Regions from separate parts of the Mycobacterium sp. 20KCMC460 genome, predicted to be linked through region 1. Evidence: predicted binding sites of a transcription regulator. Region 1 holds the regulator's gene; the other holds the start of a gene.
The links. Region 1 encodes LexA, which represses DNA repair genes until DNA is damaged. Its sites were predicted from a motif close to CGAACANNTGTTCG; they were not measured.
Positions count from the first base shown of each region.

Region 2: the regulator LexA is predicted to act here: its motif matches at 7,780-7,793, upstream of MKCMC460_RS12180 (HNH endonuclease signature motif containing protein).

Region 1 covers NZ_AP025524.1:2,448,756-2,464,562, forward strand. Annotated here, with positions in the region: gene miaB (tRNA (N6-isopentenyl adenosine(37)-C2)-methylthiotransferase MiaB) at 1-1,211, shown strand, start outside; gene MKCMC460_RS11500 (hypothetical protein) at 1,216-1,824, shown strand; gene MKCMC460_RS11505 (DUF349 domain-containing protein) at 1,821-3,188, opposite strand; gene MKCMC460_RS11510 (DMT family transporter) at 3,704-4,666, shown strand; gene MKCMC460_RS11515 (hypothetical protein) at 4,687-5,370, shown strand; gene miaA (tRNA (adenosine(37)-N6)-dimethylallyltransferase MiaA) at 5,367-6,287, shown strand; gene dapF (diaminopimelate epimerase) at 6,305-7,174, shown strand; gene hflX (GTPase HflX) at 7,222-8,646, shown strand; gene MKCMC460_RS11535 (acyl-CoA dehydrogenase family protein) at 8,759-9,919, shown strand; gene MKCMC460_RS11540 (LGFP repeat-containing protein) at 10,192-12,642, shown strand; gene lexA (transcriptional repressor LexA) at 12,663-13,343, opposite strand; gene MKCMC460_RS11550 (LysM peptidoglycan-binding domain-containing protein) at 13,790-14,143, shown strand; gene nrdR (transcriptional regulator NrdR) at 14,312-14,773, shown strand; gene MKCMC460_RS11560 (peroxynitrite isomerase) at 14,784-15,269, shown strand; gene MKCMC460_RS11565 (PhzF family phenazine biosynthesis protein) at 15,282-15,807, opposite strand, start outside.
Region 2 covers NZ_AP025524.1:2,565,390-2,581,196, reverse strand. Annotated here, with positions in the region: gene ruvC (crossover junction endodeoxyribonuclease RuvC) at 1-149, opposite strand, end outside; gene MKCMC460_RS12225 (DUF2617 family protein) at 250-750, shown strand; gene MKCMC460_RS12220 (YebC/PmpR family DNA-binding transcriptional regulator) at 753-1,508, opposite strand; gene MKCMC460_RS12215 (TetR/AcrR family transcriptional regulator) at 1,553-2,161, opposite strand; gene MKCMC460_RS12210 (FAD-dependent monooxygenase) at 2,231-3,331, shown strand; gene MKCMC460_RS12205 (hypothetical protein) at 3,377-3,583, shown strand; gene pdxT (pyridoxal 5'-phosphate synthase glutaminase subunit PdxT) at 3,580-4,176, opposite strand; gene tesB (acyl-CoA thioesterase II) at 4,173-5,018, opposite strand; gene pdxS (pyridoxal 5'-phosphate synthase lyase subunit PdxS) at 5,028-5,930, opposite strand; gene MKCMC460_RS12185 (PE-PPE domain-containing protein) at 6,062-7,732, shown strand; gene MKCMC460_RS12180 (HNH endonuclease signature motif containing protein) at 7,850-9,361, shown strand; gene MKCMC460_RS12175 (NUDIX hydrolase) at 9,376-10,401, opposite strand; gene MKCMC460_RS12170 (glycosyltransferase family 4 protein) at 10,401-11,525, opposite strand; gene MKCMC460_RS12165 (phosphatidylinositol mannoside acyltransferase) at 11,525-12,463, opposite strand; gene pgsA (phosphatidylinositol phosphate synthase) at 12,475-13,128, opposite strand; gene MKCMC460_RS12155 (HIT domain-containing protein) at 13,125-13,676, opposite strand; gene thrS (threonine--tRNA ligase) at 13,679-15,709, opposite strand.

The DNA of each region.
Region 1 (15,807 bases):
CGCTGCCCACCCTGCTGGAACGCGCCCGGCACAACAACGCGGCACAGGTGGAGATCGCCGAGGCCCTGCAGGAGTTTCCGTCTTCGCTGCCGAGTGCTCGCGAATCGGCTTATGCCGCTTGGGTTTCCATCTCCGTGGGCTGCAATAACAGCTGCACGTTCTGCATCGTCCCGTCGTTGCGGGGCAAAGAGGTCGATCGCAGTCCCGCCGACATTCTGGCCGAGGTGCGCTCACTGGTGGACGACGGCGTCCTGGAAATCACCCTGCTGGGTCAGAACGTCAACGCCTACGGCGTCTCTTTCGCCGACCCCGCGATACCCCGCGACCGCGGCGCCTTCGCCGAACTGCTCAAGGCCTGCGGCGACATCGACGGCCTGGAGCGGGTCCGGTTCACGTCACCGCACCCCGCCGAGTTCACCGACGACGTGATCGAGGCGATGGCGCAGACACCGAATGTCTGCCCGGCGCTGCACATGCCGCTGCAGTCCGGATCGGATCGGATCCTGCGCGCGATGCGCCGTTCCTACCGCGCCGAGCGTTACCTCGGCATCATCGAACGGGTCCGGGCGGCGATGCCGCATGCCGCCATCACCACCGACCTGATCGTCGGATTTCCCGGCGAGACCGAGGAGGACTTCCAGGCCACCCTCGACGTCGTGGCCCGGGCTCGATTCGCGGCGGCATTCACCTTCCAGTACTCGCAGCGCCCCGGCACCCCCGCCGCTGAACTCCCGGATCAGCTACCGAAAGCCGTTGTGCAGGAACGCTATCTGCGTCTCGTCGACCTGCAGGAGCGGATCTCCCTCGAGCACAACCGCGCCCTGGTCGGCCAAACCGTCGAACTTCTGGTCGCCACCGGGGAGGGACGCAAGGACGCCAGCACGGCACGCATGACGGGCCGGGCGCGCGACGGCAGGCTGGTCCACTTCGCCACCAGCGACCGGACCCAGGCGGTCGACTCGACCGGGCGCGTGTCGGGAACCGACCAGGTGCGCCCCGGTGACATCGTTACCGTGCGAGTTACCGACGCCGCACCGCACCACCTTATTGCCGATGCCGGCGTCCTGAGCCATCGCCGCACCCGCGCCGGAGACGCGCACGCCGCGGGCCGCAAACCGAGCAGCGGGGTCGGCCTCGGCATGCCCGCGGTCGGGTTGCCGCTCGCCCCGGCCCAACCGGCCGGATGCGGTCAACCCGGCTTCGGTCGATGAGCAGATGAACGGAGACACAGACGTGGCGGATTTCGACGCCTACCGGTCCGAGATCGAGGACGCCGAGCGGCGTGTGGCACGTGAAATCGATCCTGGTGCAAGGGCTTTGGTCGTGGCGATCTTGGTGTTCGTATTGGTGAGCTCGTTCGTCCTGCCGCACACCGGAAGCGTCCGCGGCTGGGATTTGCTGTTCAACACCCACGGCGCCGCCCAGGCGGTGGTCGCGCTGCCGTTGCGGGTTTTCGAGTGGCTGGCGCTGGTGTTCGGGATCGGCTTCTCCACGCTGGCGTTGCTGACCCGGCGCTGGGCGGTGGCGTGGGTGGCACTGGCGGGCTCGGCGCTGGCCAGCGGCGCCGGCATGCTGGCCGTCTGGTCGCGCCAGACTGTGCCGCTCGGCCACCCCGGCCCGGGCATCGGCCTGTTCGTCTCCTGGATCACCGTGATCCTGCTGACCTTCCACTGGGCCCGCGTGGTGTGGCAGCGCACCATCGTGCAACTGGCCGCCGAGCAGGAACGGCGCCGCGTCGTCAGCGAGCTGGAGTCCAACACCGTCCTGGGCCGTCCGCCCGCGGAGCCGACCGACCCCGAAAGCCCCGAGCCCGACGAACGCTAGGACCTGCGGGTCAGCGCCTTGGCCGCGGCGTCGGCCCACTGCTGCCACTGCTCGGCGTTGGCCCTGGCCTGATCGGCTTCTTTGGTCTTGCCCGCCGCCTCGGCCTTGGCCGCCTGCTGTTCGTACTGCTCGGCGCGGGCCCGGAACTGCTCGGCGCGGGCCTGCGCCTGCGGGTCCGCCCAGTCCGACTCGCCTGCGTCACGCACCTTCTTCTCGATCGCCCGCAGCCGCCGCTCCAGATCGGCGGACCGCTCCCGCGGCACCTTGCCGATCGCATCCCATTTGTCGGCGATCGCGCGCAGCGCGGCGCGCGCGGCGTCGTGATTGCTGGTGTCGATCTTCTCCGCTTCGGCCAGCAGGGCCTCTTTGGCGGCGGCATTGGCCCGCTGCTCGGCGTCCTTTTCCGCGGTGACGGCGTTGCGGGCCTTGAAGAACGTGTCTTGAGCGGCCTTGAACCGGCGCCACAGCGCGTCGTCGACGTCCTTGCTGGCGCGTCCCGCCGCCTTCCACTCGGTCAGCAGCTTGCGGAACTCGGCGCTGGTGGCCGCCCAGTCCGTCGAGTCGGACAGCGCTTCGGCGCGCTCACAGAGCCGCTCCTTGGCCGCACGGATGCCCGAGCGCTCCCGGTCCAGTTCGGCGAAGTGGGAACCGCGCCGCCGGTTGAAGGTCTCCCGCGCGGTGGAGTAGCGCTTCCACAACGCGTCGTCGACCTTGCGGTCCAGCCCGCTGATCGTCTTCCACTCATCGAGGATGGCCCGCAGCCGGTCGCCGGCGACTTTCCAGTGCGTCGAGTTGGTGGCCAGCTCCTCCGCCTCGGCGGCCAGCGCCTCCTTGCGGGCGGTCTGGGCGATCCGATGCTCTTCGCGCCTGGACCGGTGCGCCGTGACGTACACGTCGATGCGCGCCTGGATATCGTCCAGCCGGCGGGCGATCGCGTCCACGTCGCCGAGCACCGCAGCCGTGGGCAACGTCTCGGCCAGTGCGGCGGCGTGGGCGCTGATCTTGCGGGGATCCCCGGTGCCGGACACCAGCCGCTCTTCCATCAGCGAGACTTCGGTGCTCAGGTCGTCGAAACGCCGCCCGAAATGGGAAAACGCGGCTTCGGGGTCACCGGCTTGCCAGGAGCCGACAACACGCTCGCCGGACGCGGTGATCAGCCATACGGTGCCGTCGTCGTCGACCCGCCCGAACTTGTGCGGATCGCTGGGCGGGTGCTTGGACACGTGGTGGGTGACCGTGGGTCGGGTACCCGGCGCCGGACCGGGCCGGGGCCCGGGACCTGGGCGCGGGCCGGGTACCGGCCTGGCGGATGTTTCACTGATCGACCCTGCTGAGTCGTTGCCGCTGGGCTGGTCACCCGTCATTGCGCTCGTCACCTATCCTTCTCCGTCACGCGGTCGAGATCCCGCGCAGCTGCCGCGCGAAGCGGCACCCAAGACGACCGGCAGCTCTGGTGCTCTGCCGACCGGTTCCCCACCAGTATTCAAGCAGTTTGGCAGGCGGTACGCGGCCACCTTTGGGCACCGATGCTTTTTCCCGCCGTGACAGGGTGCGTAACGAATCGGTTCCCGTTGGATTGCACCCGGCGGGGACTGCTCGCGGCCGGGTACCGTAACGAGGGGACGTCGGCGGGCGCGGAGCATTCTCACAGCCGCCACATAACCGGCTCTGGGCGGAGCTGAAGTTTCGCTGGCAAGGCTCTGGGGCGAGGTAACCGTCGGGAGGTTTCCAAGGGCGCGAAACGGATTGGCGACCGGCCGCAGCACTGTTCAGTGTCTCTGCAGAGCCATACAGTATTGGTTGAACTGCCAGCGAATATCAGGTGTCCGTAGACCTGACGGGGGGACGCTGGCGGCGAAGTTGGGAATGAGGGTCACCCATGTCAATGGTTGCGATCGCCGGGATCATCGCCCTGTTCGCGGCGCTGGCCTCGGCGACGGGCGACGTGATCCGCCAGCGCTCGGCGCACGAGATCACCGACGAGCAGGTCGGCCATCTCAAGCTGTTCGGCATGTCCCTGCGTGACGCGCGCTGGTGGACGGGCGGTCTGTGCGCCATCCTCAACTACAGCCTGCAGGCGGTGGCGCTGATCTGGGCGTCGGTGATGCTGGTGACGGCGCTGCAGGTGACGGCCCTGCTGTTCGCTCTGCCGATCTACTCGCGCCTGACCCACCACCGCATCACCCGGTCGGAGTGGATCTGGGCGAGTGTGCTGGCCGCGTCTCTGGCGGTGGTCATCTCAGTCGGTGACCCGACGGCCGGACATGACCGGGCACCGCTGTCGACGTGGCTGATCGTGGCCGTGGTGATGGGTCCGCTGTTGGTGTCCTGTGTGATCGCGGCAAAGGTGTGGTCGGGCCGCCCGCAGGCAGCGGTGCTGCTGGCCTTCGTCGCGGGTTCCTCGCTGGCCTTGTTCGCCGTGCTGACCAAAGGCGTCGTCGACGTGCTGCACACGCGGGGTTTCTTGGCCGCGATCAGCGCGCCGGAATTCATCCCGTGGCTGGTGATGATGCTGTGCGGGATGATTTTCCAGCAGTCGGCGTTCCGCGCCGGCGTGCTGACGGCATCGCTGCCGACGATGACGGTGGCCAAGCCGGTGGTGGCCACGGTGCTGGGTATCACGGTCCTGGGGGAGACGCTGCGGGCCGACGGCTTCGAGTGGGTCGGCCTGGGTGCGGCCGTCGCCATGGTGATCGCCGCGACGGTGGCGCTGGCTCGCGGCGAGGCCGCCACGATCGAGGCCGAGGCCGAAGCCGAAGCTGAAGCCCCCACCGCCCCGGCCCGACCCGCCGCTCCCGTCATCGCGGCCGAGGAGCCGGCGTGGGGGCCGACGACTGGGTGACGTCCAGCTAGTTTGGTGGCGTGCTGAGCGCGATCGCGATCGTCCCTTCCGCGCCGGTGCTGGTCCCGGACCTGGCTGGGGCGGCCGCCGCCGAGACGAGTGAGCTGCGGACGGCGGTACTGGCCGCGGCCGCGGTGTTGCCGGCCCGGTGGATCGCCGTGGGCATTGCGGGCACCGACGCCACCCTGGGCCCGGAGTGCGCCGGAACCTTCGCGGGATTCGGCGTCGACGTACCCGTGGCTCTCGCGCCGGGAAGCCGCCAGCCGACCGACCTGCCGTTGTGCGCGCTGCTGGCTGGGTGGGTCCGCGGCCGGGCCCGACCTGACGGCAGCGTGCAGGTCCGGGCGTATGCCGCCGACCGGGACCCCGCCGGCGCGCTCGCGTGCGGGCGCCGGTTGCGTATTGAGATCGACGGCGAATCCGAGCCGATCGGTGTGCTGGTCGTCGCCGACGGCGTGAACACCCTGACCCCGAGCGCGCCCGGCGGCTACGACCCCAGCGGCGCCCCTCCGCAGCTGGTCCTCGACGATGCGCTCGCCGCCGGTGACATCGGCGCCCTGGCCCGGCTGCCGGACCGGGTCCTGGGTCGGGTCGCCTTCCAGGTGCTGGCCGGTCTGGCCGAACCCGGACCGCGGTCGGCCAAGGAGCTCTACCGGGGGGCGCCCTACGGGGTGGGCTACTTCGCCGGTGTCTGGCAACCATGAGACCGCTGGCGATCATCGGCCCGACCGGCACCGGCAAATCGCAACTTGCGCTCGACGTCGTGGACCGGTTGGGCGGCGCGGCGGAGATCGTCAACGCCGACGCGATGCAGCTCTACCGCGGCATGGACATCGGGACCGCCAAGTTGCCGGTCGCCCAGCGCCGCGGCATCCCGCACCACCAGCTCGACGTCCTCGACGTCACCGAAACCGCCACCGTTGCCCGCTATCAGCAGGCGGCCGTCGCCGACATCGAGGCGATCCGGGCCCGGGCGGCCGTCCCGGTCGTGGTCGGCGGGTCGATGCTCTACATCCAATCCCTGCTGGACGACTGGTCCTTCCCGGCGACCGATCCGGCCGTACGCGCCCGCTGGGAACAACGGCTGGCCGAGATCGGGGTGGCCCGGCTGCACGACGAACTGGCCCGCCGGGATCCCGTCGCGGCCGCGGCGATTCTGCCCACCGACGGCCGGCGCACGGTGCGGGCGCTGGAGGTAATCGAGCTCACCGGGCAGCCGTTCGCCGCGTCCGCGCCGCGCATCGGTGTCCCCCGGTGGAACACCGCGATCGTTGGGTTGGATTGTGACACAACGATTCTCGACGAACGCCTGGCGCGGCGCACCGAGCTGATGTTCACCGAAGGGTTGGTCGACGAGGTGCGGACGCTACTCGGTCGCGGCCTGCGCGACGGCGTCACCGCCGCCCGCGCGCTGGGTTACGCGCAAGTCATCGAGGCACTGGACGCCGGCGGAACCGCCGAACTACTCGACGACGCGCAGCAGCAGACCTTTTTCGGCACCAGGCGCTATGTGCGACGGCAACGATCGTGGTTTCGCCGCGACCACCGCGTGCATTGGATCGATGCGACCGCGGCCGACGCGGTCGATCAAACGCTGCGGGCCTGGCAACGCTCAGGCTGAGTTCGTAGGCTGATCCGGTGTTCTTCGCCAAGGGTCACGGCACCCAGAACGACTTCGTGCTGCTGCCCGACGTCGATTGCCGGGTGGGGTTGCCCGCCGCCAAGGTCGCCGCGTTGTGCGACCGGCGCCGCGGCCTGGGCGCCGACGGTGTGCTGCGGGTCACCACCGCCGGGGCCGCGCAGGCCGCCGGCGTGCTCGATCGGCTGCCCGATGGCGTGTGCCCCGGCGACTGGTACATGGATTACCGCAACGCCGACGGCTCGACCGCGCAGATGTGCGGCAACGGCGTGCGGGTGTTCGCCCACTACCTGCGTGCCAGCGGGCTGGAGACGCGCGACGAGTTCGTGGTCGGCTCCCTGGCCGGACCCCGGCCGGTGACCCTGCACCACGTCGACCAGACCAACGCCGACGTCACCGTCGACATGGGCAAGGCGAATGTGCTCGGCCGCGGCGAAGCTACGGTCGGCGGCAGGCGATTCGCCGGAGTGGCGGTCGACGTGGGCAACCCGCACCTGGCGTGCGTCGATCCGCAACTGACCGCCACCGCGCTGGCCGCCCTGGACGTCGCGGCGCCGGTCACCTTCGATACCGCGCAATTCCCCGAAGGTGTCAACGTCGAGGTTCTCACCGCCCCCGCCGACGGCATGGTCACCATGCGCGTCCACGAACGTGGTGTCGGCGAGACCCGGTCGTGCGGCACCGGAACGGTCGCGGCCGCCGTCGCGGCGCTGGCATCCGAGGGTGCGCAGACCGGAACCCTGACCGTGCGCGTTCCCGGCGGCGACGTCGTCGTCACCGTCACCGAGGCCACCAGCTTCCTGCGCGGGCCGTCGGTGCTGGTGGCCCGCGGCGAGCTCGACGACGCCTGGTGGGACTCACCGGCCTGATATTCAGGTGCATCGCCGCCCGCGACGTGCCACCATCGAAAGCGCTTATGAATTATCCAGATTCGCCCGAAACGGGCATTCCAGAACCCAGCCTCGGTGAGCTCGCGCTCGAAGATCGATCCGCGCTGCGCCGCGTCGCCGGGCTGTCGACCGAACTCACCGACGTCTCCGAAGTCGAATACCGGCAGCTGCGCCTGGAGCGGGTGGTGCTGGTCGGCGTGTGGACCGAGGGGACCTCAGCCGACAACCAGGCCAGTATGGAGGAGCTGGCGGCGCTGGCCGAAACCGCTGGCTCCGAGGTCCTCGAAGGCCTCATTCAGCGCCGCGACCGCCCCGACCCGTCCACCTATATCGGCTCCGGCAAGGCCCAGGAGCTGCGCGAAGTGGTGATCGCCACCGGCGCCGACACGGTGATCTGCGACGGCGAGCTGTCCCCGGCCCAGCTGACGGCGCTGGAGAAGGCCGTCAAGGTCAAGGTCATCGACCGCACCGCGTTGATCCTGGACATCTTCGCCCAGCACGCCACCAGCCGGGAGGGCAAGGCACAGGTAGCGCTGGCGCAGATGGAATACATGCTGCCGCGCCTGCGCGGCTGGGGTGAGTCGATGTCGCGGCAGGCCGGCGGTCGCGCCGGTGGCAGCGGTGGTGGGGTGGGCCTGCGCGGCCCGGGTGAAACCAAGATCGAGACCGATCGGCGCCGCATCCGCGAGCGGATGTCCAAGCTGCGCCGCGACATCAAGGCGATGAAGCAGGTGCGCGACACCCAGCGCAGTCGCCGGCTGCACGCCGACATGGCGTCGATCGCCATCGTCGGGTACACCAACGCCGGCAAGTCGAGCCTGCTCAACGCGCTGACCGGGGCGGGAGTGCTGGTCCAGGACGCGCTGTTCGCCACGCTGGAGCCCACGACGCGGCGCGCCGAGTTCGAGGACGGCCGGCCGTACGTGCTCACCGACACCGTCGGGTTCGTGCGGCACTTGCCCACCCAGTTGGTCGAGGCGTTTCGGTCCACTCTGGAGGAGGTGGTGGACGCGGACCTGCTGGTGCACGTCGTCGACGGCTCCGACGTCAACCCGCTGGCCCAGATCAGCGCGGTTCGGCAGGTGATCTCCGAGGTCATCGCCGACCACGACACCGCGGCGCCACCGGAGTTGGTGGTGGTGAACAAGGTGGACGCGGCAAGCGGCCTGATGCTGGCCAAGTTGCGTCACGAACTGCCCGGCGCCGTCTTCGTCTCCGCGCGCACCGGGGAGGGGATCGACGCGCTGCGTGTTCGGATGGCCGAACTCGTGGGTCCGACCGACGCCGCGGTGGACGTGGTGATCCCCTACGAGCGCGGTGACCTGGTCGCCCGGCTGCATGCCGAGGGTCGGGTGCAGCAGGCGGAGCATCAGGCGGACGGCACGCGGATCAAGGCCCGGGTGCCGGCGGCTCTGGCCGCCACCCTGCACGATTTCGGTCGGGGGGCCTGACCGCTGCGATCAGCCGTCGGGGCGTCCGGCCACGCCTGCCGCCGACCAACCGCCCGGTTGGTATATGTTGGTGGCAGGTCTGCCAAATTTTCGCTACCCGGAGGTCGCACGCATGAGCGGTGCCGTCAAATACCAGCGCACGCTTTTCGAACCCGAGCACGACTTGTTCCGCGAGTCCTACCGGGCCTTTCTGGACCGCCATGTCGCGCCTCATCACGAGGAATGGGAGAAAGCCAAGATCGTCGACCGCGGCGTATGGCTGGAGGCCGGCAAACAGGGCTTCCTCGGGATGGCCGTCCCGGAGGAGTACGGCGGCGGCGGCAATCCGGATTTTCGCTACAACACCATCGTCACCGAGGAGACCACCGCCGGACGCTACAGCGGCATCGGGTTCGGTCTGCACAACGACGTCGTGGCGCCCTACCTGCTGAAGTTGACCAACGAAGAGCAGAAGCAGCGCTGGCTGCCCAAGTTCTGCACCGGCGAACTGATCACCGCGATCGCGATGACCGAGCCGGGTACCGGCAGTGACCTGCAGGGCATCAAGACCAGGGCGGTCAAGCAGGGCGACCACTACGTCCTGAACGGTTCGAAGACGTTCATCACCAACGGCATCAACTCCGACCTGGTCATCGTGGTCGCCCAGACCGACCCCGAGAAGGGTGCGCAGGGCTTCAGCCTGCTGGTGGTCGAGCGCGGCATGGAGGGTTTCGAGCGGGGCCGCCACCTGGACAAGATCGGTTTGGACGCCCAGGACACCGCGGAGCTGTCGTTCACCGATGTGCACGTGCCCGTCGAGAACCTGCTCGGCGAGGAGGGCCTCGGCTTCATCTACCTGATGCAGAACCTGCCCCAGGAGCGGATCAACATCGCGGTGATGGCGGCCACCGCCATGGAAACCGTGCTCGAACAGACGCTGCAGTACACCAAGGAACGCAAGGCGTTCGGCAAGCCGATCGGCAGTTTCCAGAACAGCCGGTTCCTGCTGGCCGAGTTGGCCACCGAGGCGACCGTGGTGCGCATCATGGTCGACCAGTTCCTGGCGCTGCACCTGGAAGGCAAGCTGACGGCCGAGCAGGCCGCGATGGCTAAGTGGTACTCGACCGAGAAGCAGGTCCAGCTGATCGACCGGTGCCTACAGCTGCACGGCGGGTACGGCTACATGCGCGAATACCCGGTCGCCCGGGCGTATCTCGATGCTCGGGTGCAGACGATCTACGGCGGCACCACCGAGATCATGAAAGAGATCATCGGCCGCGGCCTAGGCGTCTGACCTCCGCCCAGGCATCGGCAAAGTCCCCTCGCCACCCCAGCTCGCCCGGGAGTTCCGCACGCCGCGTGTTCGCGACACGAGCGCGGCACGGCATCATTTCGACATCGGCTCGGTATCCGTTTCCGTAATATCTACAATTTGACTTCGCATTTCTCGTTCGCAAGAGCAAAGTAATGCGAGCCCGGCGACGATGCGGACCGTTGCGGGGAAACGGCCCACGGCGGTGAATCCGCCGGCTCGCCAGGTGGGCAGGGCATCGGCTGGGAGGCTTGGTGAACGGGCAGAGAGGTCAATTGAGCAGGCTGTTCGGGCGGGCGTTACTCGGCTTGGCGGCTACTGCGCTGGCCGTCACGCTGATGGCGCCGACCGTCTCGGCGTCCCCGATCGGCGATGCCGAGGCGGCCATGATGGCCGCTTGGGAGAAAGCCGGCGGCGACACGTCGACGCTGGGAGCCCGCAAAGGCGACGTATATCCCGTCGGGGACGGATTCGCACTGGAATTCGACGGCGGCAAGATGTTCTACACGCCGGCCACCGGCGCCAAATACATGTTCGGACCGATCCTGGCCAAGTACGAGGCGCTGGGCGGTCCGGCAGGCAGCGATCTGGGTTTCCCGACCATCAACGAGGTTCCCGGCCTGGCCGGACCCGACAGCCGGGTCAGCACCTTCGCCGCCAGCGACAACCCGGTGATCTTCTGGACCCCCGACCACGGCGCGTTCGTGGTTCGCGGCGCGCTCAACGCGGCGTGGGACAAGTTGGGCAGTTCGGGCGGCGTGCTGGGCGCCCCGATCGGTGACGAAACCTACGACGGCGAGGTGACCTCCCAGAAGTTCACCGGTGGCGAGGTGTCCTGGAACCGCAAGACCAAGGAGTTCACCACCAATCCCGCGACCCTGGCCGAGCAGCTCAAGGGCCTGCAGGTAGCGATCGACCCCACGGCAGCCATCAACATGTCCTGGCGCGCCGCCGGCGGAGCGAACGGCCCATTGGGCGCCAAGAAGGGCGGTCAATATCCGATCGGCGGCGACGGGATCGTCCAGGACTTCAACGGCGGCAAGATTTTCTTCAGCCCGGCCACCGGAGCCAATGCGGTCGAAGGGCCGATTCTGCAGAAGTACGAGGCGGTCGGGGGACCGGTCAGCAGCGACCTGGGTTTTCCCACCGCCAATGAGGCCGACGGCGGCATCACGCCCGCCAGCCGGATCGCGACATTCTCCGCCGCCGACAAGCCGGTGATCTTCTGGACGCCCGATCACGGCGCGTTCGTGGTGCGCGGTGCCATGAAGGCCGCGTGGGACAAGCTCAAGGGCCCCACCGGGAAACTCGGCGCCCCCGTTGGGGACCAGACCATGGACGGCGACGTGGTGTCGCAGAAGTTCACCGGCGGCAAGATCTCGTGGAACCGCGCCAAGAACGCCTTCAGCACCGATCCGTCGAACTTGGCGCCGTTGCTGTCCGGCCTGCAGGTCGCGGGGCAGAACCAGCCGAGTAACTCCGCGTCCCCGCCGCCGGCTAAGAAGTTCACCTTCCACTGGTGGTGGCTGGTCGCGGCCGTACCGGTGCTGCTGCTCCTGCTGATGTTCGTATTGGTGTTGGTGGGCATGCGCCGTCGCCGCGCCGCCGGCCAGGTTGTACCCGAGTACGAACGAGAACCGGAACTCGATGTGGGCGCCGGCTACGAGCCCCGCGCCGACGTGCCCTGGGGGCACGACGACATCGACTACGGTTCCGAGCGATTCCCGCCCGTCGACGAGCAGTTCGAGGAGCATGCCGACTCCGGTCCGGCCGGGCGGGTCAGCTGGTCCCGGGGCGGGCTGGTCGGCGGCGCGGAGCCCGGCCGGGACGTCGGCGGCGACATCGATCGCGACGTTGCCGACGCTGAGCCGCGCCTCGACGACGAGTATGACGACGAATTCGCCGAATATGCGGCTGTGGGCGACGAGGGTTACGAGTCGGGGGAGCTCGCGGAGTTCGGCGACGACGAGGATCCCGACGCGGTGGGCACCACTCCGATTCCGATCGTGACGCGCAGTGCCTCCGGCGAGTTGATCGTGGAGGAACCGGCGGCCGCCGAGCCCGTCACGCCGGAAGTTTTCGAAACCGACGTCATGGTGCCGCAGACGCACTTGCCCGGCATCGGCGTGCCGGAAGTGGATGCGCTGGAAAGCGATGTGCCGGAGAGCTTCCCGGACGATGAGTACCTGAACGACTTCTACGCCGACGCCGAACCCGCCGATACTGAATCGGCTGCTGCCGAATCCGCTTTCGCCGAACACGCTTTCGCCGAAAACGCAGCTGCGGAGTCCGCCTACACCGAATCCACATATGCCGAAACCGACGAGACCGAACCCGCCGACGAGGAGTCGCCGGACTTCGCGTCTCCGCCGGAGGCCGCCCCCGTCCCCGAGGTTCGGACGGGCCGGCATGCAGCTGCGGAGCCAGCCGGGTACACCGCGGAGGCCGATACGCCGTATGCGGCTGCGCCGCGGGCCGAGGCGCCGGTGGCAGTGCCCGCGGGCAGCGCCGCAGTGCGTCCCACCATCCATCTGCCGCTTGACGATGACCCGTATCGCGCGCCGGACGGCTATCCGATCAAGGCCAGCGCCCGGTTCGGCCTGTACTACACGCCCAGCAGCGTGCTGTACCACGACACCTTGGCCGAAATCTGGTTCGCCACCGAGGACGCTGCCCGAGCCAATGGCTTCGTGCGAGCTGATTAAGCGCTCGCGCCGGCGCCGGGTTAGACCTTGCGGATAACGGTGACGACTTTGCCGAGCACGATCGCGTCGTTACCGGGAATGGGATCGAACGCGGGGTTGTGCGGCATCAGCCACACCTGACCGCCGGCCCGCTTGAACGTCTTCACGGTCGCTTCGCCGTCGATCATGGCGGCCACGATGTCACCGTTGTCGGCGACGTTCTGCTGACGCACGACCACCCAGTCGCCGTCGCAGATCGCGGCTTCGACCATCGATTCACCGACAACCTTGAGCAGGAACAGCGTCCCTTCCCCGACCAGCTCGCGCGGCAGCGGGAAGACGTCCTCGACGGCCTCTTCGGCGAGGATAGGACCGCCTGCGGCGATCCGTCCGAGAACGGGGACGAAGGTGGGTTCTGGTAATGCGTCGGAACCGGCAACGTCGGTAACCGGCGGTGTCACTGCGTCATCGGCGCCGCGCACGTCAACCGCGCGCGGTCGGTTCGGGTCGCGGCGTAGGTAACCTTTGCGCTCCAGGGTGCGCAGCTGATGTGCTACTGACGACGTCGACGTCAGGCCCACCGCGTCACCGATCTCGCGGATGCTCGGCGGATACCCGCGGGTGGTCACCGAGGAGCGGATTACTTCCAGGATGGTGCGCTGCCGCTCAGTCAGCGCGTTGTCGACCGCGTGCAAGCCCGAGGTGTCGTTGCTGTCGCTCATGGCTCCGAATGTAACCGCATCCGCGTCAAGAATCAAACATGTGTTCGACCGGCGCGTCGGGGTCCGGATCGGGCGCGTCGATCTGCGCAAATTCGTCGAATCACAAGTGTGTAACTTACCGATGGATCGGGTATTTAACAGTCACCAGCTGGTTGCACCGACTAAACCCTGTCGGTGGTGTGCTCTACCGTTTTGCTCGTGCGACACGCCTCGCTCAAATGTTCGGATATCGAACACATGAGCGACTAGTGTCGAACACACGAGCGATATGTAGTCGACCGGAGGGAACGGCATGACACTCATCTACGCGGGTCCGCACCGCAACGGCAGCACGCAGAGCCCGCTGAACAGGCCTGTCAACAGGCCCGCCAGTGAGTCTCCCTCCTATCGGGCGGGGCGCAACCGGTCGGTCCGGCCGGGGCCGGCCCCGACCCGCCGGTGCGCCGATGCAGTACTACGGCACCGGCGTCGTTCGGTCCACCGCCACGCACCACCGCCGGCCGGTCAGCGTGCGGACGACGATCGGCCTGGCTCTCCTCGCCGGGGTCATCACCGTCTGGCTGGGGCTGATGGCGAACTTCGGCAGCATCATCAACGGTGACTCGGCCGAGTCGACGAGCAAGATGCCTGCCGCATTGGCCGTGGTGCGAGTCGAGCCGGGGGAGTCTTTGCAGGACCTGGCCGCCCGGGTCGCTCCCGGCGCGCCCGTTCACGACGTCGTCGAACGCATCCGCGACCTGAACGCGCTGGACTCGGGGTCAGTCTCGGCGGGGCAGACACTGATCGCGCCGGTCGGCTGACGTCCATCGCCGCCGCAGCTTGAATAGGTAAGCGCACCAGCGCTTTTCCACTACCAGAGATCGAGGAGGATCTACTCCTAGCGTGCGCATTGGCCCGGCTGAGCGGCGCACGGGTACTCTCGGGGTGTTCTGCGGACCCCGTAACGTCAGCGCGGCGAAGGAGCGGCCATGCATTGCCCGTTCTGCCGGCATCCCGACTCCCGAGTGATCGACTCCCGGGAAACCGACGAAGGCCAGGCAATTCGTCGTCGTCGATCCTGTCCGGAGTGCGGACGCCGGTTCACCACCGTGGAAACCGCGGTGCTCGCGGTAGTCAAGCGCAGCGGCGTCACCGAGCCGTTCAGCCGCGAGAAAGTCATCAGCGGTGTTCGGCGGGCCTGCCAGGGGCGCCAGGTGGACGATGACGCCTTGAACCTGCTGGCTCAGCAGGTGGAAGATGCCGTGCGGGCCGCCGGGCCGGAGGTGCCCAGTAACGAGGTTGGCCTGGCCATCCTGGGTCCGCTGCGCGACCTCGACGAGGTGGCCTACCTGCGCTTCGCCTCGGTGTACCGATCCTTCTCGTCCGCAGACGATTTCGAGCGCGAGATCGAGGCACTGCGGGCTCACCGTAACGTGTCGGCGCCCAACTGAGCAGGCATCGGTGACGCCGGAACTGCACCCCGAACTGGCCGAGCTGGCCCCGCTGCTGGGTACTTGGGCGGGAAAGGGTTCCGGTGAGTATCCGACGATCGAACCCTTCGAATATCTCGAAGAGGTGGTGTTCTCCCACGTCGGCAAGCCATTCCTGATCTACGGGCAAAAGACCAGGGCGGTCACCGACGGGAAGCCGCTGCACGCCGAAACGGGCTATCTGCGGGTGCCGCAACGCGGTCACCTCGAGCTGGTGCTGGCGCATCCCAGCGGTGTCACCGAGATCGAGGTCGGTAACTACTCGGTCAGCGGTGACGTCATCGAAATGGAGACGGTCACCTCCGATATCGGTCTGACGCCGACAGCCAAACACGTAACCGCCCTTGGGCGTTCCCTGCGAATCGACGGCGACCAGTTGTCCTATTCGCTGCGCATGGGTGCGGTCGGTCAACCCGTGCAGCATCATCTGTCGGCCGTGCTACACCGCAAATCCTGACCGGCGTGCGCGTCAATCGATCTGTCGCACAGTGTCTTCGGTGACGCGGCCGGCGATCCGGACCCATGTTCGCGGACTCCAGCGGGTTTCGATCACCGATCCGTTGCCCTGCGTGATCACCAGATCCCTGCTCAGGTAGTCGGTCAGCCGCATGGCCGCCGAACCGGTTGCCTGGTCCTCGGCCACTCCCAGGTTGGCGGCGAACATCCGGGCCCGGACAGCCCCGGCGGACCGGTCGGCCCAGGCCCAGAGGTAGTGCGCGACATCGTCGGAGTAGTCGGCGGGATCGGCGGACACGACCGCGTCCGGTGACTCCAGATCGTGGATGGCGAAGTCGGGTGCCCACTCCGCGGGTGCCTCGATGGCGGTGCGATCGTCCTCGTAGCTCACCTGCACCAGGCCGGCCGGCACCTGCAGAGTGTTGACCGGCAATCCGCGTTCGCGTAACCACCACGACGCGCCGACGGTCGGGTGGCCGGCGAAGGGCAGCTCGATTAGCGGTGTGTAGATGGTGGCCTGAGCCGAAGTGGAATCGGCG
Region 2 (15,807 bases), 120 kb from region 1:
CTGATGGCCAGCAGCCGGCGGTGCAGCGGCACATCCGACGGAGTGCGCACCACGTCGACGTCGAGGGCGGTGATCTGCCGGCCACGCCCGCTCTCCACCAGCGACAACCCGCACCGCGTCAACCCGGGATCGACGCCCATCACCCGCACCGCAGCTCCCCATGTCGTTTCCGAACAGCTGTTCGATAGCTTAGCGGCCAGGTCCGACAACTCTGCGCAGGGACACGCACCGATGAGTAGGTTAAGGCCGGTGCCGCTCCATCAGCTTGCCGTCACCCCTGCCGACGTCTCCGGGGCCCGGCTGGCACTGGCGCTCAACGGTCCACCACCACAGCCGCTCGCCACTTCTCGGCTGGCACATCCCGGGGGCAGCACGCTGCTACTGGGGGTGTTGGGCGCCTCGCACGTCGTGACCGTCGAGCACGGCTCGCGACGCTTCTCCGAACAGGTGTCGTGCGCGGTCGACGGCGACCTGCCCGGGCAGTCCGAGGCGCCCGGCTACATCCTCGAATCACTGACCGAGGCGCACTCCGAGGGCACCTTCCGCGCCCTGGCGAAGGAACTGCGCGACCGGTGCGCCCACGAAACCGGTTGGCTCGGTGGGGTATTCCCCGGCGACGATGCCGCGCTGACCGCGCTTACCGCCGAACCCGACGGCCCCGGCTGGCGATGGCAGACCTGGCACCTGTACCCCCGCCGATCCGCCGGCGGCGGGACGGTGGTCCACACCGTCAGCCGGTGGCAACCCTAAGGTCAGCCCTCGTCGAGTGCGGCGAGCACCTCGTCGGACAGATCGACGTTGGTCCACACGTTCTGCACGTCGTCGCTGTCTTCGAGCGCGTCGACGAGTTTGAACACCTTGCGGGCCCCCTCCACGTCGACCGGGACGCTGACCGAGGGCTGGAAGCTGGCCTCGGCGGATTCGTAGTCGATCCCGGCATCCTGCAACGCGGTCCGGACGGCGACCAGATCCGTTGGTTCCGAGATGATTTCAAAGCTGTCACCGAGATCGTTGACGTCCTCGGCGCCGGCGTCCAGGACCGCGGTCAGCACGTCGTCCTCGCTCAGGCCGTTCTTCTCCAGGGTCACCACACCCTTGCGGGTGAACAGGTAGGACACCGAGCCCGGATCTGCCATGTTGCCGCCGTTGCGGGTCACCGCCACCCGGACCTCGCCGGCCGCGCGGTTGCGGTTGTCGGTCAGGCACTCGATCAGCACCGCCACCCCGTTCGGGCCGTAGCCCTCGTACATGATGGTTTGGTAGTCGGCGCCGCCGGCTTCCTCGCCGGCGCCGCGCTTGCGCGCCCGCTCGATGTTGTCGTTGGGTACCGAGGTCTTCTTGGCCTTCTGGATGGCGTCGTAGAGCGTGGGGTTACCGGCTGGGTCACCGCCGCCGGTCCGGGCGGCGACCTCGATATTCTTGATCAGCCGCGCGAATTCCTTGCCGCGGCGCGCGTCTTTGACGGCCTTCTGGTGCTTGGTGGTGGCCCACTTGGAATGGCCGCTCATCGGTCTGACTACCTCTTTCCCTGTGAAAAGTTCGCGTAGCGAGTCTACGTGGCGGTTGCGCCGAGCCTCACCAACGGCATGAACACCTCGTCGACGATCGATTCGAGCTCACGATCGGGAACCGGTTGCAGCGTGGCCATCAACTGATAGCGGAACAGTTCGACGGGCACCCGTGCGACTCGTGCGCTGACCTGGCCCGGCCGGATCTCGCCGCGCGCGACGGCTTGCGCCAGGACTTCCTCGAGGACGGTCTCGCGGCCGCCCTGCACGTAAGCGGAGAGTTCGGCGAGGTTGGTGCCGGCCTCCCGGTAGTAGCCGCCCAGCCGGGTGAACACCAGGGTGGCCAGCCGAGACCGCACCTCGTTGGCCCGGCGCAGCAACGCCAGCATGTCCCCACGCAGGCTGCCGGTGTCGGGTGCGGCCACCACGTCGGATTTCACCTGATGGATCAGGGCGGCCAACAGCAGGTCCTGCTTACCCGGCCAGCGCCGGTAGAGCACCGCCCGGCTGGTGCCGGCGCGGTTGGCCACGGCGTCGATGGTCAGGTCGTCGTAGCCACGTTCGGTCAGCTCGGCCCACGCCGCGTCGAGCAGCGCCTTCTCCAGCACCTCGCCGCGCCGGCGCTGCGGAACTTCGCCCCCCTTAAGAGACATTGCGTTTCCTAATCGATCGAGCTAGCGTGGGTTAGATACGATTTGTATCTTATACGAAGGGGGTCTGCGATGCGGATTCTGATCTCCGGCGCGGGAATGGCCGGCTTGAGCTGTGGCATCACCCTGGCCGAACACGACGTCACCATCGTCGAACGCGCCTACCACCTGCGGGTCAACGGCTCCCCGATCGACATCCGCGGCGAGGCCATCGCCGTGGCCTCCGAGATGGGCGTGCTCGACGGCATCCGGGCCCGACGGGTGGACATGAGCGAGCGCGTGCAGTTCGTGGACCGCAACGGCGACCTGCTCGCCGAACTGCCCGACACCGAGTTCAACGACTGCCCGGACGACACCGAGATCCCGCGCGAGGACCTCGCCCACGTGCTGCGCACCGCCTTGAGCCCGACCACCGAGTTGCGCTTCGGCGAGTCGATCACCGCGCTGCACGACGACGGGGACGGCGTCGACGTGCAGTTCGCCTCCGGTGAGCGGCAGCGCTACGACGTGGTGGTCGGCGCCGACGGAATGCACTCGGCCACCCGCCGGCTCACCTTCGGACCCAAAGAGCGATTCCTGCGACACCTCGGGCTCTACGTGGCACTGGCCGACCTGCCCGGACATATCCGGCAAGAGCGCCATTCAGCGATGTACAACTACCCCGGCCGGATGGCAGGAATAGCCACCTACCGCGATAAAGCGCTGGCGGTCTTCATGTTTCGGGCACCATGGATCGACTACGACTATCACGACCCGGCCGCGCAGCAGCAGATTCTGCGCGACGCCTTCGCCGGCCACGCCGAGTGGAAGATTCCCGAGCTACTCGATGCGGCGTGCCGCGACCCCGAGCTCTATTTCGATTCGGTGAGCCAGATTCACATGCCGTCGTGGCACCGCGGCCGGGTGGTGCTGGTCGGCGACTCCGCGTATTGCGCGTCTCCCCTGTCCGGTCGCGGCACCAGCCTGGCCATGACCGGGGCCTGGCTGCTGGCCGAAGCGCTGCGCGAGCACCGCGACGACGTGGCGGCGGCGTTCCGGCAATACGAGCGCGACCAGCTTCCGCACGTCACCTATGCGCAGGGCACCGCGGGCCCGGGCGGCGACGTCCTGGTCCCGGCCACTCAGGAGGAGATCGACGCGCGCAACCAACGGCTCGTTGCGCTCACTGCATAAGGCACCGACGACGTCCCCGCGGCGCTGTCCAGATACGAAAACTTCATGCGCCCGCATGTCAGCGCCGCGCAAAACGTGCGGCCGGCGGTGCTGCGCCGGGCCAACCCCCGCACCCGGGCGGGTATCCGGATGCTGCATGCCGGTGCGCGTGCCGTCGCGCAGCCCGCCGTGCGGGCCAGCGTCGAGCACCTCGGCCGAAGGTTCGGTGGCGTGGCCGCGGAGAACATCCGGCTACCCGATTACGGGCCCTAGACCCGCCCGCGGACGATGTCGACGAACAGCCGGTGCACCCGACGGTCACCGGTCATCTCGGGGTGAAACGCAGTGGCCAATACCTTGTCCTGCCGCACGGCGACGATGTGGCCGGCCGCTCGGGCCAGCACCCGCACCTCGGGGCCGACCCGTTCCACCCACGGCGCCCGGATGAACACCGCACGCACCGGCGAATCCAGCCCCTCGAACGGGATGTCACCTTCGAAAGAATCGACCTGTCGTCCAAAAGCGTTGCGCCGCACTGTCATATCGATGCCGTTCAGCGGCAGCGCTTCGCGGCCCTTGCTGCCGGCGTCCAGAATCTCGCTGGCCAGCAGGATCATCCCGGCACACGCGCCGTAGGCCGGCAGTCCGTCGGCCAACCGGTTGCGCAACGGCTCGAGCAGGTCGAAGTCGCGCAGCAGGTGACTCATCGCCGTCGATTCGCCACCCGGGATCACCAGACCGTCCACCGCATCGAGTTCGGTGCGCCGGCGCACCGTCGTGGCCTCGGCACCGGCCTCGCGTAGCGCGGCTAGGTGTTCGCGGGAATCGCCCTGCAGCGCGAGTACCCCGATCCTGGGTGCCGTCACCGGGGATTCAACTGGTAGTCACGCGGGAAGCGGGTCAAGCCTTCCTGCATGACGGCCGCGACCATTTCGCCGGACTGGTTGAAGATCTTGCCCTGGCACAGCGCGCGGCCACCGCAGGCCGACGGCGAGGACTGGTCGTAGAGCAACCACTCGTCGGCGCGGAACATGCGCATGAACCACATCGCGTGATCCAGGGACGCCACCTGCAGATGCTCGCGCTCGTCGAGGTGGGTGACCTGGGCCGATCCCAGCAGCGTGAGGTCGCTCATGTAGGCCAGCGCGCAGATGTGCAGCACCGGGTCGTCGGGCAGCGGGTCGCGGTGCCGGAACCACACCTGCTGGGTCGAGGCCTTGCCCGGGCCCGGCTGCAGTTGCTCCCGCGGCACGATGCAGATGTCCCACTCCTCGAACTGCTTGAATCCGGCGTCGTCGAACACCTTCATCGAACTCAGTTCCGGCAGGCCGTCCGGCGGTGGCGCGGACGGCATGGCGTCCTGGTGGTTGATGCCCTCCTGATCGGTCTGGAACGACGCCGACATGGAGAAGATGGTTTGCCCGTGCTGGATGGCGTTGACCCGCCGGGTGCAGAACGAGCCGCCGTCGCGGATGCGTTCGACGATGAACACGGTGGGCGCCTTGGCGTCGCCGGGCCGGATGAAGTAGCCGTGCAGCGAGTGCACCAGGAAGCCGGGCTCGACCGTGCGCACCGCCGACACCAGCGACTGACCGGCCACATGGCCGCCGAACGTGCGCTGGAAATGGCCCGAGTCCGGGCTGAACACACGTCCGCGATAGATGTTGACCTCGAGTTGCTCGAGATCGAGGATCTGTTCGATCGCCACGGAATGTTCTTACCAGCCGCGCTGTGCGAGGCGGTGCGGCTCCGCGATCTCCTCGACGTTGATACCGACCATCGCCTCGCCCAGCCCGCGCGACACCTTGGCCAGCACGTCGGGGTCGTCGTAGAACGTGGTGGCCTTGACGATCGCGGCGGCGCGTTGCGCCGGATCGCCGGACTTGAAGATGCCCGATCCGACGAACACCCCCTCGGCACCGAGCTGCATCATCATCGCCGCATCGGCGGGCGTGGCGATGCCGCCGGCGGTGAACAGTGTCACCGGCAACTTTCCGGCCCGAGCCACCTCGACAACCAGGTCGTAGGGGGCCTGCAATTCCTTTGCCGCAACAAACAATTCGTCCTCCGACAGCGACGTCAGCCGGCGGATCTCGCCGCCGATGGCGCGCATGTGCGTGGTGGCGTTGGACACATCGCCGGTGCCGGCTTCGCCCTTGGAGCGGATCATCGCCGCGCCTTCGGCGATGCGCCGCAACGCCTCGCCCAGGTTGGTGGCCCCGCACACGAACGGCACGGTGAACTTCCACTTGTCGATGTGGTGGGTGTAGTCGGCCGGAGTCAGCACCTCAGACTCGTCGATGTAGTCCACGCCGAGGCTCTGCAGGATCTGCGCCTCGACGAAGTGCCCGATGCGGGCCTTAGCCATCACCGGGATGGTGACCGCCTCGATGATGCCCTCGATCATGTCGGGGTCACTCATCCGCGAGACGCCGCCCTGGGCGCGGATGTCGGCGGGCACCCGCTCCAGCGCCATGACGGCCACCGCGCCCGCTCCTTCGGCGATGCGGGCCTGCTCAGGGGTGACGACGTCCATGATGACGCCGCCCTTGAGCATCTCGGCCATGCCGCGTTTGACGCGGGCGGTTCCGGTCTGGGCCCCGTTCTGCTGGGTGTTCACTACGCTCCTCGGCTCTGGATTCCGGGGTTCAGTCTAGTGGTCACCGGCAAATCGAACTTCCCGCTGTTCTGCTGCACACCTGCCGGACCTGGCATAAGGTCGCTTTGCTGCTCGACGCCTGGACGGTTGCGATGAACTTCACCGTGTTGCCGCCGGAACTCAATTCGACGCGCATCTTCGCCGGCGCGGGCCCGGGTCCGTTGCTGGGCGCGGCCGCTTCCTGGGACGGCCTGGCCGTGGAGTTGGATGCCGCGGCCCGCTCGTTCGCCTCGGTCACCGCGGGATTGGCCGATGGGTCCTGGCAGGGCCCGGCTATGCAGGCGATGACCCGCGCCGCCGCCCCCTATCTGGCCTGGTTGACGACGGCAGCGACGCAGGCCGAGCGAGCGGCTGCGCAGGCACGAACGGCAGCGGATGCGTTCGAGGCGGCGCAAACGAACATCGTGCATCCGGCAGCGGTGGCCACCAACCGCTCTGCCCTGGTGTCGCTGGTGGCGACCAACCTGCTCGGCCAGAACGCACCCGCGATCGCGGCCGCCGAGGCCGCCTACGAGCAGATGTGGGCCGCCGACGTGGCGGTCATGGCCGGCTACCACGCCGCCGCGTCGGAGGTGGTCACCCAGCTCGCCCGGGCCTACGCCGCGACGGGACTGCCCGCACTCACCATCGACTGGCAGCACGGCACGTTCAACCTCGGTAGCGGCAACACCGGCGTCGACAACATCGGCTTCGGCAACACCGGTAACGGCAACATCGGCGTTTCCAACCGCGGCGACTTCAACATCGGGATCGGCAACATCGGTAACGGACTTGTCGGCATCGGGCTGCCCGGCGACGGCAACGTCGGCGTCCGGATCATCGACGAAGGCCAGATGGGTACCGGCACCCCGACGACCACCGCGCTGATCATGGGCGGAACCGGCCTCAGCCCGCTGCCCTGGAAGGGCCTGATCCCGATGGCCGAGAGTTTCATCGGCCCGAACCATCCGACGTATGCGGCCCAGTTCCTGGTGACGCCGTCCAAGCTGTTTCCGCTCACCGGGCCCACCAGCCTGACCCTGGACGCATCGGTGGCCGCGGGCGTGCAATACCTGAATAGCGCGATCATGGACCTGCACGCCGCGGGACAGCACACCATCGTCTACGGGCTGTCGCAGAGTTCCGTGGTGGCCTCGATGGAGATGCGTTACCTGCAGTCGCTGCCCGCCGGCGTGCGTCCGGGCACCGACGAGCTGTCCTTCGTCCTGACCGCCAACCCCGACCGCCCCAACGGTGGCCTGCTGGCGCGACTGCCAGGCTTTTCGATTCCGTTCATCGGCTTCACGTTCAACGGCGCGACGCCGGCCAACGCCTACCCCACCGTCGATTACGCGATCCAGTACGACGGCGCCGCCGACTTCCCGAAGTACCCGCTGAACGTGTTCGCGACGGCCAACGCGCTGCTGGGTTTCGCGCTCATCCACCCTTCGTACAGTCTGACGGCCGCCCAGCTGGCGTCGGGAATAGTGCAGCCGGTGTCGCCGGGCAGCCTGACCACCTACATCCTGATCCCCACCCACGATCTGCCGCTGTTGGCGCCGCTACGCGCCCTGCCGGTGCTGGGGAACCCGCTGGCCGACCTGATCCAGCCCGATCTGCGGGTGCTGGTCGAGCTGGGCTACGACCGCACCGGCTTCCAGGACGTGGCGACGCCGTTCGCGCTGTTCCCGCAGGTCGATCCGGCGGTGGTGCTCTCGCAGCTCGGGCAGGGCGCGGTGCAGGGGTTCAGCGACGCGCTGGGTGATCTCGGGCTGCTGCGTTGAGCGAGAACGGAGACGGGCCGTTCCAGAGGCGGTGGACGTGGTAGTATCGAACACATGTTCGAACGGATCTCGGGGAGTGCCGAGTCGGAGGCGCAGTTGGCGCGGTTTCGCGCCTATATGGACGGTGTGATGGATCACCGTGAGGCGTTGGTCGGCCACACCGAGCAGACGCGGGGCTGGTTGGCGGGGATTTGTGCGGCTACGCGGGTGGAGAATCAGGCGGTGGCCGCGCAGTTGGTGGCCATCGGCGGGTTGTTCGCAGACCGGTTGGCGCGCTCGGCGGAGACCGAGCAGTGGGCCATCGACACCATGGAGGCGGTGGCCGCCGAGGTGGCGGCGGGGTTGCGGATCAGTCAGCGCCGCGCGCAGACCAAGCTGCGCTGGGCGCGCGCGATGCGCGAGCGGGTGCCGAAAGTGGCGGCGTTGTTCTGCGCCGGGGACATCGATTTCTGCGCGTTCGCCACGGTGGTCTCGCGCACGGATCTGATCACCGATGCCGAGGTGCTGGCGCGGGTGGATGGGTTGGTCGCGGCCAACTTGACCCGTTGGCCCTCGCTGACCGCGGGCCGGTTGGCGGGCAAGGTCGATGCGATCGTGGCCGGGCTCGACGCGGATGCGGTGCGCCGCCGCCAGGACCGCGCCGTGCAGCGCGAGGTCTGCTTCAGCGAGGACCACGAGGGCATCACCTACCTCGAGGGTGGGTTGTTCACCCCGGATGCCCGCGCGTTGGACGCGCGGCTGACCGCGTTGGCGGCCACGGTGTGCCCGCACGACCCGCGCACCACCGCCCAGCGCCGCGCCGATGCCCTGGGCGCGCTAGGGGCCGGGGCGGATCGGCTGGGCTGTCGCTGCGGGCGCACCGAGTGCACCGCCGGGCAGCGCACCCCCACCGCGGCGGTGGTCATTCATGTGATCGCCGAGCAGGCCACCCTGGCCGGCGCCGGCACCACCCCGGCCTCGCTGCTCGAAGCCGGCGGGTTGATCACCCCCGAAGTGCTGGCCGAACTCGCTGCGGGTGCCCGGCAGGTGCCGTTGATCCATCCCGGCTACCGGCCCCCCGAGCCCGGTTACCGGCCGTCGGCTGCGCTGGCGGATTTCGTGCGGTGCCGGGACTTGACGTGTCGCTGGCCGGGCTGCGAGGTGCCGGCCAGCCGCTGCGATGTCGATCACACCATCCCGTATGCCCAGGGTGGTCCCACCCACGCCGGCAACCTCAAATGCTATTGCCGCACACATCATTTGGTGAAATCGTTCTGGGGCTGGCGGGAAAAACAACTCGCTGACGGCACCCTGATCCTGACCTCCCCGGCCGGTGAGGTCCACGTCAGCACCCCGGGCAGCGCCCTGCTGTTCCCCAGCCTGTGCGCGGCCGTGGGCGGGATGCCCAGCCCCGAAACCGAAACCCCAGCGGACTACTGCGCCGAACGCAACACCATGATGCCCCGCCGGCGCCGCACCCGCGCCCAACACCACGCCGCACGCGTAGCCGCCGAACGCCGCCACAACCGCCAAACCCGCCACGCAGCCGGCCTCCCCGACCCCACCCCCGCCTACAACCCCGACACCGACTACTGGCACTACGCCGCATGCACCCCACCCAGTCCCGACGACGAACCACCACCCTTCTAGCGGGGCACGAACCACTATCGAATCGACTGCAGCACAACGGTATCGCTGCCGGTCGAGCTGTCCGCCACGTCATTGGCGGCGGCCAGCAATTCGCCGAGTTGGCGGGGGTAAACCCGCTCGCCAGCCGCGTTCAGTGCGGCAATGTCCTGGGCCGTACACCACCGGGCACCGTGGATATAGCTGCGCTCCAGCTCGGTGCGTCCGTCCAACGTGGGCTCGAACCGCCGGGTGCGATGCACCAGGTAGAACTCTTCGCTGTCGATCATCGAGCCGTTGAACTCGAATACCTCGTCGCGCCGCCAGATCGGCCCGTACAGCTCCGCCGGCGACACGTGCAGCCCGGTTTCCTCGGCCAGCTCCCGAGCGGCCGTCTCGGCCAGCCGCTCCCCCGGCCGCACTTCACCGCCGACGGTGAACCACCACCGGGGAGCATTGGCGATCGCGGGATCCGAGCCGCACAGCAACAGCACGGCACCGGATTCGTCGAGCAGCACCACCCGCGCCGAGGTGCGGTGGTTGAGCTCGTGATGGGCGTGCGCCTGTGCGTGCGGCCGTTCGGCGATCTCGAAATACGTTGGCAGCGGCGCCCTTCCACCCAGATGGAACAACCGCACCATCCGCCGCTCGGCCAGCACCAGGGTGTCTCGCACCGCGTCGTTGTGGAACCTGCGGGCCAGCAGTACCCGGGCCTCGGCGTCGGCCAGCTCGGCCAGCAGCCCGGCCGGCACCGACGCCGGATCCACCATCGCCAGCGCCGCGGAGAGTTCGTTCTCCGCGGTCTCGCGTGCACTGCGGGGCGCCCGCTCGGCGGCGTCGGCCAGCGCCGCCAACCGTCTGCCCTCGGGCGCGTTGCCGTACGCGTCGATCGCGATCGCGCGGGCCACCACCGCGCGCCGGGCCAACGCCCCGTCCAGTACCTGCCAGGACAGGTCGTAGCGCACATGCAGCCGGTTCAATCGGTTCGCCCGCTGATACCCCCAGGCCGCGAAGGCGACCAGCACCACGAACAGCAGGACAAACGCGGCGATCAGCCACGCCATCAGCTGGCCACCTGCACCTTGACGCCGGCCCCGGCCACCGTTTCGTAGACCCGCATGATCTGGCTGGCCACCACCGACCAGTCGTAGCGCCGGACCGCCTCCCGCGCGGCGACCACGTAGCGCTTCCGCAGTGCGTCGTCGTCCAGCACCGTGATCAGCGCTTCGGCCAGCGCGGTCGCGTCGTCGACCGGCACCAGCCGCCCGACCTCGCCGTCCTCCAGCACCCGCCGGAACGCGTCCAGGTCGCTGGCCACCACCGCGGTGCCCGCGGCCATCGCCTCCACCAGCACGATCCCGAAGCTCTCACCCCCGGTGTTGGGCGCACAGTAGACGTCGGCGCTGCACATCGCCGAGGCCTTGCCGTCGTCGTCCACCTGTCCCAAGATCCGGATGTGTTCGACGAACTCGCTTGCCTGCGAACGTAGTTCGTCATCATCGCCGCGGCCGACGATCAACAACTGCACGTCGGGGAATCGTTCGATCACCGTCGGCATCGCCTCCAGCAGTGTCGACATGCCCTTGCGTGGCTCGTCGAAACGCCCCAGGAACAGCACCGTCTTACCGGGCCGCGGATAGCCGTCCATCATCGGCGCCGAGGCGTAGAAGTCGACGTCGACGCCGTTGGGGATCTCGACCGCGTCGGATCCCAGCGATTCCATCTGCCAGCGCCGCGCCAGATCGGACACCGCGATGCGGCCGACGATCTTCTCAAACCGGGGCCGCAACATCCCGCCCAGCACCGACAGCGCCACCGATTTGGTGGCTGAGGTGTGGAAGGTCGCCACGATCGGGCCTTCGGCGATGTTCAACGCCAGCAGCGACAAGCTGGGGGCGCTCGGCTCGTGCAGGTGCAGCACGTCGAAATCGCCGTCGGAGAGCCACTTCTTGACCTTGCGGTAGGTGGCCGGGCCGAACCGCAGCCGCGCCACCGATCCGTTGTAGGGAATGGGGACGGCCCGGCCGGCCGAGACGACGTAGTCGGGCAGCTCGCTTTCCGACGACGACGGCGCCAGCACGCTGACGTCGTGCCCGCGGGAGCGCATCACCTCGGCCAGTTGCAGCACATGCGACTGGACCCCGCCCGGCACGTCGAACGAGTAGGGGCAGACCATCCCGATCCGCATCAGCCGTCCTTCAACCACGCCCGACGGTCGTCGGACAGATCGGCCAACCACTGCGGTTGCAGCATGTGCCAGTCTGCGGGATGGGCGGCGATATTGCGCGCGAACTCGTCGGCCAGGGCCTGGGTGATGGCTCTGACGTCGCCGCTGCTGGTATCCAGCGGCGTCTGCATGTTGCAGGCCCAGCTGTCACCCTCGAACCAGCAGTGCGACGGTAGCAGCGCGGCCCCAGTCGCGATCGCGAGCTTGGCCGGCCCGGCCGGCATCCGGGTGGGTTCGCCGAAGAAGTCGACCTCGACGCCGGTGCGGGTGAGGTCGCGCTCGGCCATCAGCGCCACGATCTGGTTGTCCCGCAGCCGCTCGGCCAGCACTTCGAAAGCGGGCCGCTCGCCACCGGAGTGGGGTATCACCTCGAAGCCCAGGCCTTCGCGGTAGTCGATGAAGCGCCGGTACAGCGACTCCGGTTTGAGGCGCTCGGCGACCGTGGCGAAGGTGCCGTAGGTTTGCGCCAGCCACACCCCGTTCATGTCCCAGTTGCCGCTGTGCGGCAGCGCCAGCACCACGCCGCGCCCCTGGGCCAGCGCACCGTTGAGGTTGTCCTGTCCTCCGGTGCAGCTGTCCAGCCGCTCGGTCAACGCGCGCAGATCCATCGTCGGCAGCCGGAAGGCCTCCCGCCAATACCGGGCGTATGAAGCCAGAGATTCGCGCATCAACGAATCCGGTACCGCGGCGGGTTTGACACCCAGGACCCGCGCCAGGTTCTTGCGCAGCTGCAACGGTCCGCCGCGGCGTGCCGCGTAGCGGGCGCCGGCGTCGAAGGCGTTGCGCGCGGCGAATTCCGGTAGCGCGCGCACCGCCATCCAGCCGCTGGCGTAGGCCCAGTCGGTGGCGGTGCCGGTGAGAACTTCGCGGGGCCGCCGGCCGGGCACTCTGAGTTTCATCGACGGCGGGATCACGGCTCGCTCTTTCCGGGCAGGGCCAGATGGTCGACGGCGCCGGGTGAGGTTCGCACCGCGTGCAACCGCTGCGCGCAGGTGACCAGGCTCAGCACCGCCAGCAGCCACATCGCCACCGGCAGCGCCGGCGGCCACGGCACGAACGGAAAGTCGGACACCCCGGCCCCGACCAGCACGATGATCAGCCGTTCGGGGCGTTCGATGAACCCGCCGTCGCCACGCAGTCCACTGGCTTCGGCGCGGGCCTTGATGTAGGAGATCACCTGCGAGGTGACCAGGCAGATCAGTGTCGCCACGGCCAACGGTTCGTCGTGCTTGTGGAACGCGATCCACCACAGCAGCCCGCAGAACACCGCGCCGTCACCGAGACGGTCGCACGTGGCGTCCAGGACCGCACCGAACCGGGTGCCGAAGCCGCGCTCGCGGGCCATCGCCCCGTCGGCCATGTCGAACAGGGTGAAGAACCACACCACGCAGCCGCCGGCGAACAACTTGCCCATCGGGAACAGGATCAGCGCCCCAGCCGCCGAGCCGATGGTGCCGATGACGGTGACGACGTCCGGTGTCAGGCCGACCCGCAGGGCCGTCCGCGCGACCGGGTCGGTGAGTCGGGCGAAGAACGCGCGGGACAGGAACGGCAACTTGCTCATGACTGTCGGGCCCACTCCTCGGACAGCAGACGGCGGGTTTCGCGCAGCAACTGCGGTATCACCTTGGAGCCGCCGATGATGGTGATGAAGTTCGCGTCCCCGCCCCAGCGCGGCACCACATGCACGTGCAGGTGCTCGGCCAGCGACCCGCCCGCCGAGGTGCCCAGATTGATGCCGACGTTGAAACCGTGTGGACGCGAGACGTTCTTGATGACCCGAATCGCCTTCTGGGTGAACGCCATCACTTCGGCGCTCTCGGCTTCGGTGAGGTCTTCGAGCTCGGCGACCCGCCGGTAGGGCACCACCATCAGGTGACCCGGGTTGTACGGATAGAGGTTGAGCACGGCGTAGACGAGTTCGCCGCGCGCCACCACCAGACCGTCTTCGTCGGACATCTGCGGGATGTCGGTGAACGGCTGCGACGGGTTGGCATCGTCGCGCTTGAGCGGACCCTCGGCGAGGTAGTTCATCCGGTAGGGGGTCCACAACCGCTGTAGATGGTCGCGCTCGCCGACGCCGCGGTCGAGGATCGTGTCGTCGTCAGCCACAGTCACCCACCAGCGCCAACTTTCACCAATTCCGCTGTGGGAAAAGAGTTTTCACGACGAGCGATCCAGTCCGCGATGGCCGCCACCGCGGCGTCGCGCGGCACCCCGTTGATCTGGGTGCGGTCGGCGAAGCGGAAGCTGACGGCGCCGGCCTGCACGTCGCGGTCGCCGGCCAGCAGCATGAACGGCACCTTCTGGTTGGTGTGGTTGACGATCTTCTTGGCCATCCGATCGTCACTGCCGTCCACCTCTACCCGCACACCATGCGACTTCAATTGTGCGGCAACATCTTTCAAATAGTCCAGGTGCTCGTCGGCAACCGGGATGCCCACCACCTGGATCGGCGCCAGCCACGCCGGGAACGCACCCGCGTAGTGCTCGGTGAGGATGCCGAAGAACCGCTCGATCGACCCGAACAGCGCGCGGTGGATCAGCACCGGACGCTGTCGGCTGCCGTCCGCGGCGGTGTATTCCAGCTCGAAGCGCTCCGGCATGTTGAAGTCGACCTGCAACGTCGACATCTGCCAGCTGCGGCCCAGCGCATCTTTGACCTGCACCGAGATCTTCGGCCCGTAGAACGCCGCGCCACCCGGGTCGGGAACCAGCTGCAGCCCGGACGCCTCACCGACCTCGCGCAGCACCTCGGTGGCCTCATCCCACACCTCGTCGGAGCCCACATACTTCTCCGGGTCCTTGGTGGACAGCTCCAGGTAGTAGTCGTCCAGGCCGTAGTCGGCCAGCAGGTCGAGCACGAAGCGCAGCACCGAGGTCAGCTCGTCGCGCATCTGCTCGCGGGTGCAGTAGATGTGGGCGTCGTCCTGGGTCATGCCGCGCACCCGGGTCAGGCCGTGGATCACCCCCGACTTCTCCAACCGGTAGACGCTGCCGAACTCGAAGAGCCGCAACGGAAGTTCGCGGTAGGAACGCCCACGCGACCGGTAGATCAGATGGTGCATCGGGCAGTTCATCGGCTTGAGGTAATAATTCTGGCCGGGCTTGCGCACCGAGCCGTCCTCGTTGTACTCGGCGTCGATCTGCATCGGCGGGTACATGCCCTCGGCGTACCACTCCAGGTGCCCCGAGGTGACGTAGAGCTGCTCTTTGGTGATGTGCGGGGTGTTGACGAACTCGTAGCCCGCCTGCTCGTGCTTCTGCCGCGAGTACTCCTCCAGCTCGCGGCGCACGATGCCGCCCTTGGGGTGGAAAACGGCCAGTCCGGAACCGATTTCGTCGGGGAAGCTGAACAGGTCCAGCTCCACCCCCAGCTTGCGGTGGTCGCGGCGCTGCGCCTCGGCCAGCAACTCCAGGTGCCGGTCCAGGGCCTCCTGCGACTCCCACGCGGTGCCGTAGATACGTTGCAGGCTGGCGTTGCGCTGGTCGCCGCGCCAGTAGGCGGCCGAGCTGCGGGTGAGCTTGAACGCCGGGATGTGCTTGGTGGTGGGGATGTGCGGCCCGCGGCACAGGTCGCCCCAAACCCGTTCGCGGGTACGAGGATTGAGGTTGTCGTAGGCGGTCAGCTCGTCGCCCCCGACTTCCATTACATCCGGGTCCCCGGATTTGTCGTCGACGAGTTCGAGCTTGAACGGCTCGTCGGCCAGCTCCTGGCGGGCCTGGTCTTTGGAGGCATACACCCGCCGGTCGAAGAGCTGGCCCTCCTTGACGATCTGGCGCATCCGCTTTTCCAGCTTCTCCAGATCCTCGGGCGTGAACGGCTCACTGACGGCGAAGTCGTAGTAGAAGCCGTCGGTGATGGGCGGGCCGATGCCCAGCTTGGCGTGCGGGAACAAGTCCTGGACGGCTTGGGCCAACACGTGGGCGGCGGAGTGCCGGATCACGCTGCGACCTTCCTCGGTGTCGGCCGCGACGGGGGTCACCTCCACGTCGACCTCGGGCACCCAACTCAGGTCGCGCAACTTGCCCTCGGCGTCGCGCACCACCACCACGGCATCCGGTGTCCCGCGCCGCGGCAGTCCCGCCTCGCCGACCGCGGCAGCCGCGGTGGTGCCGGCAGGGACCCGGATTGGGGCGCTCATCGGGCTGGTCTCCAATGCTGTGCGACGGGACGTGTCGAAACGGTCGCGACCATGCTATCGGGGGGCGGTCGGCCCGGACTCCCGCAGCCCGCGGCGCG